DNA from 4 places in the Kitasatospora sp. YST-16 genome. Region 3 is predicted to be linked to each of the others. Evidence: riboswitches for the same ligand, from Rfam matches in the RefSeq annotation. Region 3 holds a riboswitch; each other region holds the start of a gene.

Region 1 (4,202 bases), 4.5 Mb from region 3:
CCCGGGCGGCACGAACGGCAGACCCGCCGGTGCCCCGTTCTCGATCAGCTTCCACAGCGCGTCGGTGTCGGCGTGCTCGGCCACCAGGTCGCCCAGTGCGTCGAGCTGCCGCTCGCGAGCGGCGGCGAACGAGGTGTCCGGCGCCGGGACGAAGGAGCGCCCGGCGGCCCGGGCCACCTCGGCCAGGAACGCCCGGCGGAACGCGTCGTTCTCCAGCAGCCCGTGCCAGGTGGTGCCCCACACCGAGCCGCTCCGGCAGCCGTCCAGCGCCCGCCCGGCGGCGTCCGCGACGAACACCTCGCCGCCCTCGACCGCCACCACGCCGTGGTGGATCTCGTAGCCCTCCACCGGCTCGCCCAGCGCCACCCCCGACGGCCGGGCCAGCACCTTGTCCGCGCCGAACACCACCCGGGTCGGCAGCAGCCCCAGGCCGGCCACCGGGCCGGACGACTTCGACTCCACCGCGTCGACGATCTCCCGCCCCAGCATCTGGTAGCCGCCGCACACCCCCAGCACCGGCAGCCCCGCCGCGACCCGGGCCGCCAGCGGCCCGGCCAGGCCCTGCGCGCGCAGCCAGGCCAGGTCCGCGACGGTGGCCCGGGTGCCGGGCAGCACCACCAGGTCGGCGTCCGCCAGCTCCTCGGGGCGGGTCGCCCAGCGCACCAGCACGCCCGGCTCCTGGGCCAGCGCGTCCACGTCGGTGAAGTTCGACAGCCGGGGGAAACGCACCACCGCGACCCGCAGCACCTGAGCGCCCGCCGGCCCGCCCGCCGCCGGGCGGGACGCCACCGACGCCAGGCCGAGCGAGTCCTCCGCGTCCAGCCACAGGCCCGGCAGCATCGGGAACGTCCCCAGCACCGGACGCCCCGTCAGCTGCCGCAGCATCTCCAGGCCCGGCGCCAGCAGCCGGGCGTCACCGCGGAACTTGTTGACGAACCAGCCGGCGATCAGCGCCTGGTCGTCCGGCGACAGCAGCGCCAGCGTCCCGAACATCGACGCGAACACCCCGCCGCGGTCGATGTCCCCGACCACCACGACCGGCAGCCGGGCCGCCGAAGCCAGGCCCATGTTGGCGATGTCCCGGTCCCGCAGGTTGATCTCCGCCGGGGAGCCCGCGCCCTCGCACACCACCACGTCGAAGCGCGAGCGCAGGTCCGCCAGGCACTCCAGCGCCCGCTCCAGCAGCACCGGTTTGCGCTCCCGGTAGTCCAGCGCCCCGACCTCCGCGACCGCCCGCCCCAGCAGCACCACCTGGCTGCGCCCGTCCGCGCCCGGCTTCAGCAGCACCGGGTTCATCGCCGCCTCCGGCGCCACCCCGGCGGCCTGCGCCTGCATCGCCTGCGCCCGCCCGATCTCCGCCCCGTCGACCGTCACGAACGAGTTCAGCGACATGTTCTGCGCCTTGAACGGCGCCACCCGCACCCCCTGCCGGGCCAGCCAGCGGCAGATCCCCGCCGTCACCACACTCTTCCCGGCGTCCGAGGTCGTACCGGCCACCAGCAGCGCGCCGTTCACCGGCGAACTCCTTTCGAGACGCCCCGACCGGGGCTCGCGGAACCGCACGCGGCGGACGGCGGCATGCCGAAGTCCCGTGCCATCACTGTCAGTTGCACCATCAGCCCGCACCGCGGCGGGGTCACCTGCGTCGCCGTCCGCCCAGCGCCCGCAGGGCCAGCGTGGCCGCCAGCGCGAGCGCGCCGACCCGGCGCGAGAGGCGGCAGGCCCGTTCGATGTCGGCCGGGCCGACCGGCGGCAGGCCCGCGCCCAGCACCGGCCGGTGCTCGACCCGCTCGCCGTACCGCAGGGTGCCGCCCAGCCGCACGCCCAGCGCCCCCGCGAACGCGGCCTCCGCCTGGCCCGCGTTGGGGCTCGGGTGCGCGGAGCCGTCCCGCCGCCAGACCCGCCAGGCCCGCCCGGGCGCGCCGGACGCGGCGACGGCCAGCAGCGCGGTCAGCCGCGCCCCCGGCCACCCGGCGACGTCGTCGAGCCGGGCCGCGGCCCAGCCGAAGCGCCGGTAGCGGGCCGACTTGTGCCCGACCATGGCGTCCAGCGTGTTGACGGCCCGGAACGCCAGCAGCCCCGGCACGCCTGCGACGCCGCCCCACACCAGGGCGTTGACCACCGCGTCGGCGGTGTTCTCGGCGACCGACTCGACCACCGCCCGGGCCACCTGCTGCTCGTCCAGGCCCGAGGGGTCGCGCCCGCACAGGTGCGGCAGCCGCTCGCGCGCGGCGGCCAGGTCGCCGTCCGCCAGCGAACGCCCGATCGCGGTGGCCTCCCGGGTCAGCGACGTCCCGCCCAGCACGGTGAAGGCGGCCCCGGCGGCCAGCGCCCCGGTGGCGACGGGGGAGCGCCGGGCGGCCCGGACGGCCAGCGCCGCCCCGGCCGCGACCGCGCCGACGGCGAGCGCGGTGTGCAGCGCCCCGGCCCCGCGGTGGTCGCGCCACAGGCGGCGCTCCAGCCGGGCCGCGGCGGTGCCGAACAGGGCGACGGGGTGTCCGCGCCGGGGGTCTCCGAGCCGGGCGTCCGCGAGGTATCCCGCGGCCGCGCCCACCAGGTACGGGGCAGCCCCCATGGCGTCGTGTCCTCACTCAGGGTCCGCGCCCTGGATCGACGGAACGGGGGCCAGAGTCTCCTGACTTCCGGTCACCCCCGCGCGGGGTGGTCCGGTCACAGTGGCGGGACCGCGCCGGACTCGCACCGGCTTCCTCTGCTTGCCTCCGTTTGGCCCGAAGATCCCACCACGCCCGGTTCGGGGCAGTCAACCGAGCGGGTGGAGTGGTTGGTCACATGCGGCCACCGGGGCCACCGCGGGGCAAGGTGCCAGGTCAGGGCGGGTGCACGGCGGGCCGCGGCGCGGTCGGCACGCCGTCGCCGAGAGAAGAAGCCCGGGTGAGACGGCTGGTTGTACGCGGTGTTCTGCCAGGCCACCGCCTCCCGGGACCGGACGCCGTGCACCGGCGTGGTGATCCGCCGCGCTCGCCGTCGTCCACGGCCGTCGCCCCGCAGCCGGTCTCCTCCCTCCCGTCGCCGCCGCATCCTCAACCGGCCTTGTCCCAGCGGCAGTCGAGGACCCGATCGGCGCCGCCGGCTCAGCCGTCGGCACTTCCCCCGCGCAGGGAGTGGATCATGCTCCGCAGGCTCCGGAGCGCGTCCGCCTGCTCGGCCGCGGTCATCCCGGCCAGCATCCTGACCTCCACCGAGCGGACCGCCGCGCTCGCCTTCTCCAGGCTCCGCCGCCCGCGGGGCGTGAGCCGGGCCGGCAGGGCCTTCCCGACCGGCGCCGCCGCGGGCCTGACCACGTGCCCCTCCCGTTCCAGGTGCTGGAGCAGCACGTTCATCGACTGCCGGGTCACGAACGCGCCGCGCGCCAGTTCGGAGTTCGACATGCCCGGCCGCTGGGCCAGCAGTTCGAGGCAGGAGTAGTGCGTCACGGTCATGCCGAGCGGCCGCAGCACCTCCTCCATGGCCGAGCGCAGGACGCTCGAAGCCTCCTTCAGCAGGTAGCCCAGTGAGGTGTCCAGATCGATGCCGCCGCCGCTTTGACTCATGTCAGAAGTCTGACATACGTTGATCCGTGTCAGGAATCTGACACAGAGGAGAGGAACACCGCCATGCCCGTCACCGGCCCCGACTTCATCTCGCTGCAGGTCCGCGACCTCGACGCCGCGCAGGCGTTCTACCGGCACTACCTCGGCCTGGTCCGCTCGCCGGCCGGCCCCCCGCACGCCGTCGTCTTCACCACCCGGCCGATCGCGTTCGCCCTCCGCGACCTCGTCCCCGGCACCGACCTCGACTCCGCCGCCCGGCCCGGCCTCGGCACCGCGCTCTGGTTGCACGCCACCGACGTCCAGGCCGTCCACGACGCCCTCGCCGCCGACGGCCACCCCATCGTCTCCGCACCGGTCGACGGCCCCTTCGGCCGGACCTTCACCTTCGCCGACCCCGACGGCTACCACATCACCCTCCACGACCGCGCCTGACCCGCCCGCCCCGGTCGTCGGTTCGCCCAACCGCCCCGCCCCGGCCGCGCCCCCGTTTCGTGCCATCCGCGGCTGTGGCCCGACCGCCCCCCGCGCCTAGCGTCGGCAGGCATGCGACGCAGACAGCCGCCGGCCCCCGCGCCGGTGCCGTTCTCCCCGGCCGCCGCCCGCGCCCACCGCACCGCGCTCGGCCTGACGGTCGAGCAGGTCGCGGACGGG
Region 2 (4,202 bases), 3.7 Mb from region 3:
GGGCGAGCTGGTCGACGCCGGTCTCCCGGTCGAGGTGGCGACGCATCCACTCCAGCACCCCGGCCAGCGACTCGCCGCCGCCCTCGGGCACCGGGCGGTTGATGAACTGGGCCTGCCCGCCGTCCCGGTGCGGGGCGACCACCATCCGGCGGGCGATCTCCCGGGCCACCTCGGCGCCCTGCACCTTGCGGACCAGGTGCAGGCAGGCGTCGATGCCGGCGGCGGTGCCGGCCGAGGTGATCACCGGGTGGTCGTCGACGTACAGCACGCCGGGTTCGACGGTGGTCAGCGGGAAGCGCTCGGCCATCAGGTCGGCGTAGCGCCAGTGGGTGGTGCAGCGGCGGCCGTCGAGCAGGCCGGCCGCGCCGAGCAGGAAGCTGCCGGAGCAGATCGACAGCAGGTGGGCGCCGCGGTCGTGGGCGGCCCGCAGCGCCGCGCAGAGCGCCTCGGGGTAGTGGGTGCGGATGCCGGTGGCGGTGGCGATCACCAGGTCGGCCTCGGCGATCCGTTCGGGGCCGTGCGGGACGTCGACGGTGAAGCCGGCGTGGGTGCGCATCGGGCCGGGGCGGTCGCCGACCAGGGCGAAGTCGTAGACCGGCAGGCCGGACTCGCTCCGGTCCAGGCCGAACACCTCGCAGGCCACCCCGAGTTCGAAGGGGTGGATCTCTTCCAGCACGACGACGGCGACGTTGTTCAGCATCCGCATCGGGCCAGGATGGCAGTGGCAGGATTTCGTGGCAATGGTGCGTTCCTGCCACTCGTGGCGGCCCCGGCCCGCCGGGACAGTGGAGGCATGACCACCGCGCTCGCCCTGCTGGGCCTCATCGGCAGTTTCGGACTCCTCGGCGTCCTGGTCGGCCGCGACCTGGACCGCAACGGCCGGACCGGCCGCGACGCCGTGCACCGGCCGACCGGCTACCCCTTCGACCCGGACCTGGCCGATCCCCGCCGGAGGCCGTCCGGCACACTGTCCGGATGCACTCCCCGACCGTCCGCCGCGCCCTGGAGCGCGACCTCGCCGGAGCCGGGGAGGTCAGCGTCGAGGCCTTCGTCGGCGACGGCCACACCCGCCCCGACTCCCCGTACGTCGGCCTCCTGCGCGACACCGCCCGCCGCGACCGGGAGGCCGAGCTCCTGGTCGCCGTCGACGACGCGGGAGCCGTGCTCGGCTGCGTGACCTTCGCGCCCGGCGGCACCGCGTGGGCGGACGTCGCCGGGCCCGGCGAGGGCGAGATCCGGATGCTCGCGGTCGGCGCGGCGGCCCGCGGCCGCGGCGTCGGCCGGGCGCTGGTGGCGGCGGCGATCGGGCGCAGCCGGGAACTCGGACTGGCCGGGATGGCGTTCTCCACCCGGCCGTCGATGACCGCCGCGCACCGGATCTACGACGCGCTGGGCTTCGTCCGCACCCCCGGGCGGGACTGGTCGGCGGCGCCCGGAATGGACCTGTGGGTCTACACGATGCGGTTCTGAGGCGGTTCCCGGGCAGTTTCGTTGTCTACGCGCGGCGCCGCCGACGCGACACGCGCTACTACATCTGGTGCTTCCAGATCCAGCCACCACAACATGTATGCTCACTCTCGCTGTCGACGCAGGGGAACCCGGTGGAAGTCCGGGACTGCCCCGCAACGGTGAGCGGGCTGCAGCGACGCCCGCGCAGTCCGAGGACCTGCCGACGGTGTGCGACACGGCATCCCCGCAGACGCCATGCAGCACAGCTTTGCCGTCCGGTCTCGCGGGCGGACCGGGGGTGGTCTTCGGCGCGCCGGAACGCGTTCTCGTTCCTTCGTGCTGCCCTCCCCTGGCCGCGTGCGGTCCCGGACACCCGAGCCACGTCCGCCGCCGCCACAGGAGAGAGTGCGCCTTGACCGTCGCCGCCTCAGTCACCCTGCCGTCCCAGGGATCCGCCGACGCCTTCACCGATCCCGGTGCGGCGCTGCTCCGGCTGCTCACCGACCGCAGCACCGACCTCCCCCAGGTGGACCCCGGCCACGTCGCCGCCGCCGCGCTGCGCGGCCGCCACGCCGGTTCGGACTTCGCCGAGCTGCGCGGGCTGGCCGTGGAGGCCGCCGCGTCGATGATCGCCGAGGACCCGCAGTACTCGAAGCTGGCCGCCCGCCTGCTGGCGCTGGAGATCCGCGACGAGGCCGCGACCCAGCAGGTCACCTCGTTCTCCTCCTCGGTGGCCGTGGGCCACGCCGAGGGCCTGATCGGCGACGCCACCGCCGCGTTCGTCGCGCAGCACGCCGACCTGTTCGACTCGCTGGTGGACGAGGCGGGCGACGACCGCTTCGAGTACTTCGGCCTGCGCACCGTGCAGTCCCGCTACCTGCTGCGCCACCCGATCACCCGCAAGGTGGTCGAGACCCCGCAGCACTTCCTGCTCCGCGTGGCGGCGGGCCTGGCGGTCGGGACGACCGAGGAGTCGGTGCGCGAGGTCGCCGAGCTGTACACCCTGATGAGCCGGCTGGAGTACCTGACCAGCTCCCCGACGCTGTTCAACTCCGGCACCCGGCACCCGCAGATGTCCTCCTGCTACCTGCTGGACTCGCCGCTGGACAACCTGGACTCGATCTACAACCGGTACGCGCAGATCGCCCGGCTGTCCAAGCACGCCGGCGGCATCGGCCTGTCCTACTCGCGGATCCGCTCCCGCGGCTCGCTGATCCGCGGCACCAACGGCCAGTCGAACGGCATCGTGCCGTTCCTGCGCACCCTGGACTCCTCCGTGGCGGCGGTCAACCAGGGCGGCCGGCGCAAGGGCGCGGCCTGCGTGTACCTGGAGACCTGGCACGCCGACATCGAGGAGTTCCTGGAGCTCCGCGACAACACCGGCGAGGAGGCCCGCCGGACCCACAACCTGAACCTGGCGCACTGGATCCCGGACGAGTTCATGCGCCGGGTCAACGCCAACGCCGACTGGTCGCTGTTCTCCCCGGCGGACGTGCCGGAGCTGGTCGACCTGTGGGGCGCCGAGTTCGACGAGGCGTACGTGAAGGCCGAGCTGGCGGGCAAGGCCGTGCGCACCATCCCCGCGCAGACCCTGTACGCCCGGATGATGCGCACCCTGGCGCAGACCGGCAACGGCTGGATGACCTTCAAGGACGCCTCCAACCGGGCCGCCAACCAGACCGCGCTGCCGGGCCGCACGGTGCACTCCTCGAACCTGTGCACCGAGATCCTGGAGGTCACCGACGACTCGGAGACCGCGGTCTGCAACCTCGGCTCGGTCAACCTGGGCGCGCACGTCGCCCCCGGCGCCACCGCCGCCGACCTGCTGAACGCGATGGACTGGGACCGCCTGGACGCCACCGTCCGCACCGCGGTGACCTTCCTGGACCGCGTGATCGACATCAACTTCTACCCGACCACCGAGGCCGGGACGTCCAACTCCCGCTGGCGCCCGGTCGGCCTGGGCGTGATGGGCCTGCAGGACGTCTTCTTCCAGCTGCGGATCGACTTCGACTCCGCCGAGGCGGTCGCCCTCTCCACCCTGATCGCCGAGCGCATCATGCTCACCGCGTACGAGCGCTCCGCCGACCTGGCCGAGCAGTTCGGCCGGCACGAGGCGTACGGCGAGACCCGGGCCGCCCGCGGCCAGCTGCACGTCGACCACTTCGAGTCCGCGAACCCGCAGTGGGCCGAGCGCTGGGACGCCCTGCGCGCCCGGATCGCCGAGGTCGGCCTGCGCAACTCGCTGCTGCTCGCCATCGCCCCGACCGCGACCATCGCGTCCATCGCCGGCGTATACGAGTGCATCGAGCCGCAGGTCTCCAACCTGTTCAAGCGCGAGACCCTGTCCGGCGAGTTCCTCCAGGTCAACCCGTACCTGGTGCGCGAGCTCAAGGAGCTGGGCGTCTGGGACCAGACCACCCGGGACGCGCTGCGCGACGCCAACGGCTCCATCCAGGAGTTCAACTGGCTGCCGCAGGAGGTCCGTTCGCTGTACCGCACGGCGTGGGAGCTGCCGCAGCGCGCGCTGATCGACCTGGCCGCAGCCCGGCAGCCGTACATCGACCAGAGCCAGTCGCTGAACCTGTTCATGGCGGCGCCGACCATCGGCAAGCTCTCCTCGATGTACTCCTACGCCTGGAAGGTCGGGCTGAAGACCACCTACTACCTGCGCTCCCGCCCGGCGACCCGGATCGCCCAGGCCGCGTCCGGAGCCGCCCGCACCGCCGCCCCCGTCCCGGTGCAGACCCCCT
Region 3 (4,202 bases):
CCGACTACGGGGGCGGGGCGATCACCCGGCGGCTGCCCGCGCTGACGGTGGTGGTGCTCTCGCAGACGGCCGCCGCCGCGGTGCTCGCGGTGGCGGTGACCGCCACCGGCGGGTGGGGCGGGGCCGGGCCTCTGGTACGCGGTGCCGGCGGGCGTGATCGGGCCGTTCGCGCTGCTGGCGTTCTACCGGGCACTGGCGCTCGGGCCGATGGGCGTGGTGTCGCCGCTGGCCACCGTCGGCGTGCTGGTGCCGATCGGGGTGGGCCTGTTCCTCGGCGAACGGCCGGGCGCCGTCCAGGGGTCGGGGATCGCGGTGGCGGTCGCCGGGGTCGCGCTGGCGGGCGGCCCGCAGCGCGGCGGGCCCGCGGTGGGGCGGCGGGTGCTGGTGCTGACGCTGGGCGCCGCGTTCGCCTTCGGCGCGGTGCTGGCGCTGGTCGCGCACGCGGGGGCGGGCGGCGCGCTGCTGCTGACGCTGTGCGCGCAGCGGCTGACCAACGCGGTGGTCGGCGCCGGGATGCTGGCCGCGCAGGCCCGCCGGCAGTCGCTCGAACTGCGGGCGGGCCTGCGCGAGTTGCCCGCGCTGACCGCCGTCGGGGTCGCCGACGTGGCCGCGAACGGCCTGTACGCGGCCGCCTCCTACCTGGGGTCGGTGGCGGTGGCGGCCGTGCTGGCCTCGCTCTACCCGGTGGTCACCGCGCTGATGGCGCGCGGCCTGCTGAAGGAGCGGCTGCTGCGGGTGCAGGTGCTCGGCGCGGGCCTCGCGGTGGCCGGGACGCTGATCCTGGCCACCGGTTGACGCACCGTCAGGACGCCCGCGCGAACGTCCGGGAGCGCTTGGCGATCCGCCAGTAGCCGATCGCGGCGGCCCAGACCACCACGAACAGGCCGACGATCACGAAGCCGACGTTGTCCAGGCTGAGGCCGGCGATCCAGCCGGTGACCGGGTCGGCCAGGTCGAACTTGTCGTGCAGCACGGCGACCAGCTCGATGGTGCCGATCACGAAGGCCACCGCGATCGACAGCCCCGTGATGGTCAGGTTGTAGTACACCTTGCGGACCGGGTTGGAGAACGCCCACTGGTAGGCGAAGTTCATGAACGTGCCGTCCAGCGTGTCGAACAGGCTCATCCCGGCGGCGAACAGCAGTGGCAGGCAGACCACCGCGTACCAGGGCAGCCCGGAGGCCGCGCCGGAGCCCGCCATCACCATCAGGGTGACCTCGGTGGCGGTGTCGAAGCCCAGGCCGAGCACCATGCCGACCGGGAACATCTGGCCGGGACGGCTGATCGAGCGGGTGGCCCGGTTCAGCAGCCGGGCCAGGAAGCCCCGGGCCGCCAGGTGCTTCTCCAGCTCGGCCTCGTCGTACTGGCCCTCCCGCATCGCCCGGAACACCCGCCAGATGCCCAGCAGGGCGACCAGGTTGAGCGCCGCGATCAGGTAGAGGAAGGCGCCGGACGCGGTGGTGCCGACGGTGCCCAGCACCCGGTGGGTGGTGGAGTCCTCGTCCATCAGGGTGCCCGCCAGCGCCGCGCCGCCGGCCACCAGGGCGGCCATCAGCACCACCATCGAGGAGTGGCCGAGGGCGAACCAGAACCCGACCGAGACCGGGCGGCGGCCGTCCGCCATCAGCTTGCGGGTGGTGTTGTCGATCACCGCGATGTGGTCGGCGTCGAAGGCGTGCCGCATGCCCAGGGTGTACGCGGTGAGGCCCAGGCCGACGCCGAACACCTGGGTGCCGACGGCGTAGTGGTGCGGCGCGACCAGGAACAGCAGCGTCCCGAACGCCACCGCGTGCATGGCCAGGATCACCGCCATCAACCCGGCCGTGCGCAGGGTGTCCTCGCGCCGCCAGCGGAAGGAGGGAAGGGGGGAGCCGGGATTGTTCCCGGGCAGGGTCGATTCGGGCGCGGTCATCCGCGTTCACGCTCCAGCACCTCGTGGATCACTTCGTGAGATGCCGTGGCCGGTCTCCTGGCTGACGGGGTGTTGCGCGCCGGCTCCCGGCCTTCCCGGCCGCGAGCGGCCAGTGGCACGGGGTGGGAGCCGACGACTCCCCGATCACAGTGGCGAGGGCCGCTCCGGACTCCTGCGACCGAACACTCTCGTGACGGTCGCAGTGCACCGGCTTCCCGAACACCACGGCCCGCCCACCGTAGGCCCGGCGCGGGTGCGGCGGCAAGGGCGCGTCCGGTCCGGTGGCGTAGATCACGCCTGGTCAGGGCCGCGCTGACGGAGGGTCAGGCCATCCAGAAGAAGACGCAGGTCATCCGCTTCTCCGCCAGCGTCGCCCCGTGGTACTCGGTCGCGGTGTGGATCAGGTTGGCGGTGTAGAGCAGCAGCCGGTTGTAGCGGTGCGGGACGGCCAGGTCCTCGGTGAAGGAGTCCGGCGGGACGAAGCGGGTGCCGAGGGCGTCCACCAGGTTGTTGTGCGGGGCGACCACGCTGTTGCCGCCGAGCCGGCCGCCGGGCAGGCTCTGCCGGTAGAAGCTGGTGCCGCAGCGCTTGGGGACGGTCGGGTTGAGGTAGAGCACGGCGGCGTAGCGGCACAGCGAGCGCGAGTCGGTGTGCGGGCGCGGCTCGCACTCCCCCGCGCCCACCACCTGCACGCAGTTGTGGTTGAAGGTGCCGCCCTCGGCCTCGCCCAGCGCCCAGATCCGCTCCGCGCCGGTGGCCTCCCGGACCAGCTTCTCGACCTGCGCCAGCTCCTCCGGCTCCAGCCCGGGCATCGCCCGCAGGCCCGGCCAGGACTCCGGCCGGTGCGGGTAGCCCTCGTCCCAGTCGGTGCGCGCCAGGTGCCGGGCGCGCACCGCGTCCGGGTCCGGGAGGACGTCGTCCAGCACCCAGTAGTCACGGCCCCGGGTGGGCTTGCGGTACGGCAGGACCGGGAGCGCCGGGGTGGGACGCGGCCCCTGGAACGGGAGAGCGGGCATGGCCCCGACAATAGGAGCGCCGTTCCGGGGCCTCGCCCAAGACCGGGTCAACCTTGCGTCAAGGCTTGCCGTGGTGACGGGGCGTCAGGACTGCTGGCAGCGCGGGCACCAGAACAGGTTCCGGGCCGCCAACTCCTCGGTGCGGACCGGGGTTTCGCAGACCAGGCAGGGCTGGTCGTGCCGCCGGTAGACGTACACCTCGCCGCCGTGGTCGTCCACCCGCGGCGGGCGGCCCATCGCCTCCGGGGTGTGCTCGGGGCGGACGGTGTCGATCCGGCCGGCGGCCACGCCGTCGCGCATCAGGGCCACCAGGTCCGTCCAGATCGCGTCCCACTCGGCGCGGGACAGCTCGCGGCCGGGGCGGTGCGGGCTGATGCCGAGCCGGAACAGCACCTCGGCGCGGTACACGTTGCCGACGCCGGCCAGCACCTTCTGGTCCATCAGCAGCGCGGCGACCGTGCTGCCGCTGCGGGAGATCCGCTGCCAGGCCGCGTCGCCCGCCTCGCCGGGGCGCAGCGGGTCGGGGCCCAGGCGGCGGTGGACGGCCGCCTTCTCGGCGGGGGTGAGCAGCTCGCAGGCGGTCGGGCCGCGCAGGTCGGCGTAGCCGCTGTCGTTCACCATCCGCAGCCGGACCTGGCCGACCGGCGCCGGGGCCTCGCCCGCCCCGAAGTCGTACTTCCCGTACAGCCCCAGGTGCACGTGCAGCCAGTGCTCGCCGAAGCCCAGGAACAGGTGCTTGCCGTGCGCCTCCGCCTCGTCCAGCACCCGCCCGTCGATCAGCGCGGCCCCCTCCGCGAAGCGCCCCTGCGGGCTGGACACCCGCACCGGGCGCCCTCCGAACAGCTCGTCGTTCTCCCTGGCCAGGCGGTGGATCACATGCCCCTCGGGCACCGGCGGTCAACTCCTCGGTCGTGGTGGTGGCGAGGAGTCCATTCTCCCAGGCCGCTCGGACAGCCCGGGCCGCCGCCTCAGAGGGCGGTGGCGGCTTCGCACAGGGCGGCCAGCTCGGCCAGCGCCAGGGCGGTGAAGTCCTGGCCGGGGCGGGCGGTCCAGGCGGCGAGGGCGGTGCGCAGGGCGAGCAGGGCGAGCTCGGCGGTGAGGCCGGCGGCCGGGTCGGGGGTGCCGCGCTCGCGCAGGGCGGCGGTGAGGGCGGTGGCGAGGGCCTCGCGCTTGAGCAGCTCGCGCTCGGTCAGCTCGGGGTTGGCGGCGACCACCTGCTGGCGCTCGCGGACGGCCCCGTGGCGCTCGGCGGTGAAGGCGCGCTCCCCGGCGGC
Region 4 (4,202 bases), 560 kb from region 3:
CCACGGGAGCAGCAGATGACCGCCTACGCACTGGCCCAGGTCCACTCGGTGGAGTTCGGCCCCGACATCGTCGAGTACCTCGAGCGCATCGACGCCACCCTGGACCCCTTCGGCGGACGGTTCATCGTCCACGGCGGCAAGTCCGAGACGGTGGAGGGCAGTTGGGGCCAGAGCGGCACGATCGTCATCGAGTTCCCCGACTACGCGCGGGCCCGCGCCTGGTGGGACTCGCCCGCCTACCGGGAGATCCTGCCGCTGCGCACCCGGCACATGGTCGCCGACATCGTCCTCATCGAGGGCGTCCCGTCCGGCTACCGCGGCGCGGACTCGCTCAAGCACTGACCCCGGCTCCGGCGGCGCCCTCGGCCACCGGCCTACCCGGAGCCGGAGCCGGAGCCGGTATCGGAGCCGGCGTCGGTGTCGGGGCGGCGTTCCACCAGCTGCCGGTCCACCAGCTGGTCGAGGACGGCCACGATGTTGCAAGCGTCCATGGCGACGAGTTCGGCCAAGAGCCGCTGGACCGTGTCGCCGTGCCGGTCCAGGGCGACCAGGACGGCGTACTGACCCTGGGTCAGCCGGCGCTCGCCGAGGAAGGTCGTCCAGGAGCGGGCGGTGAGGGAGCCCAGGCGGGCCAGCAGGAAGCCGGTGCCGCGTTCGAAGGCCGGTCGGCTGCCGCGTTCGGCGTTGAAGACCTGCAGGCGGCCGGGCCGGGCGGGCCGGCGCCGGGCGAGGTGGAGGGCTGGGCGTTCGGCGCGGGCGCCCGGCCGGGCATCTCCGCGCCCTGATCCACCCTGCGGCGGGCGCGGTGCGGGGGCGGGCGGCGGCGGAAGGCAGAATCGCGGGTATGCGCACTCTTCTCGTCATCGGCATCGGCGCGGGCGACCCCGACCACCTCACCCTGGAGGCGGTCAAGGCGTTCGGCCGCACCGACGTGTTCCTGCTGCTGGACAAGCCCGCCGAGCGGCAGGACCTGATGCGGCTGCGGCGGGACATGATCGCCGAGCACGGCCGCCCCGGACACCGGGTGGTCGAGCTGGTCGACCCGGCCCGGGACCGCACCGCGGCGGCGTACGCCCAGGCGGTGGAGGAGTGGCGGGAGCGGCGGGCGGACCTGGTGGAGCGGGCGGTGGTCGAGGAGGTGCCGGACGGCGGGACGGGTGCGCTGCTGGTGTGGGGCGACCCGGCGCTGTACGACAGCGTGAGTGCCGTGCTGGACCGGATCCTGGCGCGCGGGCGGACGGAGTTCGCGTACACGGTCGTCCCCGGCATCAGCAGCGTCTCCGTGCTGGCGGCCCGGCACCGCACCACGCTGACCCGCACCGCGCGGCCGGTGCGGATCACCACCGGGCGGCGGCTGGCGGCCGAGGGTTTCGGGCCCGGCGCGGAGGACACGGTGGTGATGCTGGACGGGCAGGCCGCGTTCGCGGAGATCGACCCCGCGGGCGTGCACATCCACTACGGCGCCTACCTGGGCACCGGGGACGAGATCCTGGTCGCCGGTCCGCTGGCCGAACTCGCCGACCGGATCGTCGAGTTGCGGGAGGAGGCGCGCGAGCGCAAGGGCTGGATCATGGACAGCTACCTGTTGCGCCGCACCGACGGCTGACCGGCTCCCGCCCGACCCACGGACCGGGCGGATCCCGGACTTCGCGCCGGAATCCGTCCGGCCCGTTCTAGACTGGCGACGCGACTGGTTCGCCCCGTCCGCCAGGCGGGGCGTCGTAAGAGGGAACCCGGTGACGCCTTGACTGGCCAGTCCGGGACTGCCCCGCAGCGGTGAGCGGGAACGACCGCCGTCATACGCACTGGGCCCGGGAGGGCTTGGGAAGCGACGGCCAGTAGGTGCCCGGGAGGCGTCAACTCCCCGGGTGTGCCCGCGAGTCCGAAGACCTGCCCGTTGCCCGGGTGCGACCCGTTCGCGTCCGGTAGCCGGTGACCTCGAGGGCGGGTCGGCACGGACACCAGGCGGGCCGCACCGGCCTCCGCCCGGTCTCGCCACCCCCGCGCGCCCTCCTGTGCACCGGTTCCAGGATCAAGGCTCGCGAGGAGAGTCCCCTTGACTACGACGTCCGTCGCCGCGGCGACCGTCCACGGATACCCCCGCCAGGGCGGGAACCGGGAACTGAAGAAGGCGATCGAGGGCTACTGGAAGGGCACCGTCACCGCCGACGCGCTGCGCTCCACCGCCGCCGACCTGCGCTGCGCCAACTGGCGGCAGCTGGCCGGGGCCGGGATCACCGAAGTCCCCACCGGTGACTTCTCGTTGTACGACCACGTGCTGGACACCACCGTCGCCGTCGGCGCCGTCCCGCCCCGGCACCGGGACGCGTACGCGGCCGACCCGCTGGCCGGCTACTTCGCGATGGCGCGCGGCACCCAGCAGGCGCCGCCGCTGGAGATGACCAAGTGGTTCGACACCAACTACCACTACTTGGTGCCCGAGTTGGGGCCGGGCACGGTCTTCGCCGCCGACTCCGCCAAGCAGGTCGGCGAGCTGCGCGAGGCGCTCGGCCAGGGCTACCGGGCGCGCCCGGTGCTGCTCGGCCCGGTCACCTACCTGCTGCTCGCCAAGCCCGCACCCGACGCACCGTCCGGCTTCGAGCCGCTGACCCTGCTGGACCGGCTGCTGCCGGTGTACGCGGAGCTGCTGGCCGACCTGCGGGCGGCGGGCGCCGAGTGGGTGCAGCTCGACGAACCCGCGCTGGTGCAGGACCGCAGCCCGGCCGAACTGAACGCCGCCGCCCGCAGCTACCGGGACCTCGGTGCGCTGACCGACCGCCCGAAGCTGCTGGTGGCCTCGTACTTCGACCGGCTCGGCGAGGCGTTGATCACCCTGGCCAAGGCCCCGGTCGAGGGCCTGGCGCTGGACTTCACCGGACCGGCGGCGGGCAACCTGACCGACCTGGCGGCCGTCGGCGGCCTGCCCGGCAAGCGGCTGGTCGCGGGCGTGGTCGACGGCCGCAACGTGTGGATCAACGACCTGGAGAAGTCTCTCGCCACCCTGGGCACCCTGCTGGGCTTGGCCGACACGGTGGACGTCGCCCCCTCCTGCTCGCTGCTGCACGTCCCGCTCGACACGGCCGCCGAAAGGGAGTTGGACCCGCAGATCGGTCGCTGGCTGGCCTTCGCCCGGCAGAAGGCCGCCGAAGTGGCGCTGCTGGCCCGCGCCCTGCGCGACGGCACCGGCGCCGTCACCGCCCAACTCGCCGCCAACCGCGCCGACCTGGCCTCCCGTACCGCCTCCCCGATCACCCGCGACCCGGCCGTCCGGGCCCGCGCCGCGGCCGTCACCGAGGCCGACCTTCGCCGCGGCGCCCCCTACGCCGTCCGCGCCGAAGCCCAGCGCGCCCGGCTCCAGCTGCCGCCGCTGCCCACCACCACCATCGGCTCCTTCCCGCAGACCACCGAACTGCGCACCGCCCGCGCCGAGTTGAACGCCAGGCGGATCGACGCGGCCGACTACCGCAAGCGGATGGAGGCCGAGGTCCGCGAAGTGATCGCCTACCAGGAGCGGGCCGGGCTGGACGTGCTGGTGCACGGCGAACCCGAACGCAACGACATGGTGCAGTACTTCGCCGAACAGCTCACCGGCTACCTCGCCACCCGGCACGGCTGGGTGCAGTCCTACGGTACCCGCTACGTGCGGCCGCCGGTGCTGGCGGGCGACATCTCCCGTCCGCAGCCGATGACCGTCGACTGGTACCGCTACGCGCAAGGCCTCACCGACCGCCCGGTCAAGGGCATGCTGACCGGTCCCGTCACCATGCTGGCCTGGTCGTTCGTCCGCGACGACCAGCCGCTCGCCGACACCGCCCGGCAGGTCGCCCTCGCCCTGCGCGACGAGGTCACCGACCTGGAGGCCGCCGGCGCCGCCGTCATCCAGGTCGACGAGCCCGCGCTGCGCGAGACCCTGCCGCTGCGCCGCGCCGGGTGGCCCGCCTACCTGGACTGGGCGACCGACGCGTTCCGGCTCGCCACCTGCGGGGTGCGCGCCGACACCCAGGTGCACACCCACATGTGCTACGCCGAGTTCGGCGACATCCTGCGTGCCATCGAGGAGTTGGACGCGGACGTGATCTCGCTGGAGGCCGCCCGCTCGCACATGCAGGTGGCCCGCGAGCTCGCCGAGGCGGGCTACCTCGCCGAGGTCGGCCCGGGCGTGTGGGACATCCACTCCCCGCGCGTGCCCTCCCCCGAGGAGG

Evidence for each region. Region 3 has a riboswitch for cobalamin ahead of OU787_RS04180 (HoxN/HupN/NixA family nickel/cobalt transporter). Riboswitches for the same ligand answer to the same signal wherever they lie in the genome.
Region 1: another riboswitch for cobalamin. It lies ahead of OU787_RS24440 (cobalamin biosynthesis protein); the one in region 3 lies ahead of OU787_RS04180 (HoxN/HupN/NixA family nickel/cobalt transporter).
Region 2: another riboswitch for cobalamin. It lies ahead of OU787_RS21065 (ribonucleoside-diphosphate reductase subunit alpha); the one in region 3 lies ahead of OU787_RS04180 (HoxN/HupN/NixA family nickel/cobalt transporter).
Region 4: another riboswitch for cobalamin. It lies ahead of metE (5-methyltetrahydropteroyltriglutamate--homocysteine S-methyltransferase); the one in region 3 lies ahead of OU787_RS04180 (HoxN/HupN/NixA family nickel/cobalt transporter).

The regions. Positions count from the first base shown of each region.
Region 1 is NZ_CP113837.1:5,385,802-5,390,003, forward strand. It holds gene OU787_RS24435 (cobyric acid synthase) at 1-1,515, opposite strand, end outside; gene OU787_RS24440 (cobalamin biosynthesis protein) at 1,637-2,575, opposite strand; cobalamin riboswitch at 2,607-2,737, opposite strand; partial or broken gene OU787_RS34875 (hypothetical protein) at 2,929-3,039, opposite strand; gene OU787_RS24445 (MarR family winged helix-turn-helix transcriptional regulator) at 3,093-3,551, opposite strand; gene OU787_RS24450 (VOC family protein) at 3,615-3,983, shown strand; gene OU787_RS24455 (helix-turn-helix domain-containing protein) at 4,095-4,202, shown strand, end outside.
Region 2 is NZ_CP113837.1:4,578,958-4,583,159, reverse strand. It holds gene OU787_RS21075 (helix-turn-helix domain-containing protein) at 1-700, opposite strand, end outside; gene OU787_RS21070 (GNAT family N-acetyltransferase) at 976-1,470, shown strand; cobalamin riboswitch at 1,562-1,688, shown strand; gene OU787_RS21065 (ribonucleoside-diphosphate reductase subunit alpha) at 1,862-4,202, shown strand, end outside.
Region 3 is NZ_CP113837.1:908,842-913,043, forward strand. It holds partial or broken gene OU787_RS04175 (EamA family transporter) at 1-795, shown strand, start outside; gene OU787_RS04180 (HoxN/HupN/NixA family nickel/cobalt transporter) at 803-1,912, opposite strand; cobalamin riboswitch at 1,943-2,154, opposite strand; gene OU787_RS04185 (DUF6445 family protein) at 2,236-2,928, opposite strand; gene OU787_RS04190 (Fpg/Nei family DNA glycosylase) at 3,013-3,819, opposite strand; gene OU787_RS04195 (helix-turn-helix domain-containing protein) at 3,897-4,202, opposite strand, start outside.
Region 4 is NZ_CP113837.1:346,413-350,614, forward strand. It holds gene OU787_RS01635 (DUF1330 domain-containing protein) at 16-342, shown strand; gene OU787_RS34510 (MarR family transcriptional regulator) at 375-638, opposite strand; gene OU787_RS01645 (hypothetical protein) at 531-785, shown strand; gene cobF (precorrin-6A synthase (deacetylating)) at 845-1,606, shown strand; cobalamin riboswitch at 1,675-1,912, shown strand; gene metE (5-methyltetrahydropteroyltriglutamate--homocysteine S-methyltransferase) at 2,057-4,202, shown strand, end outside.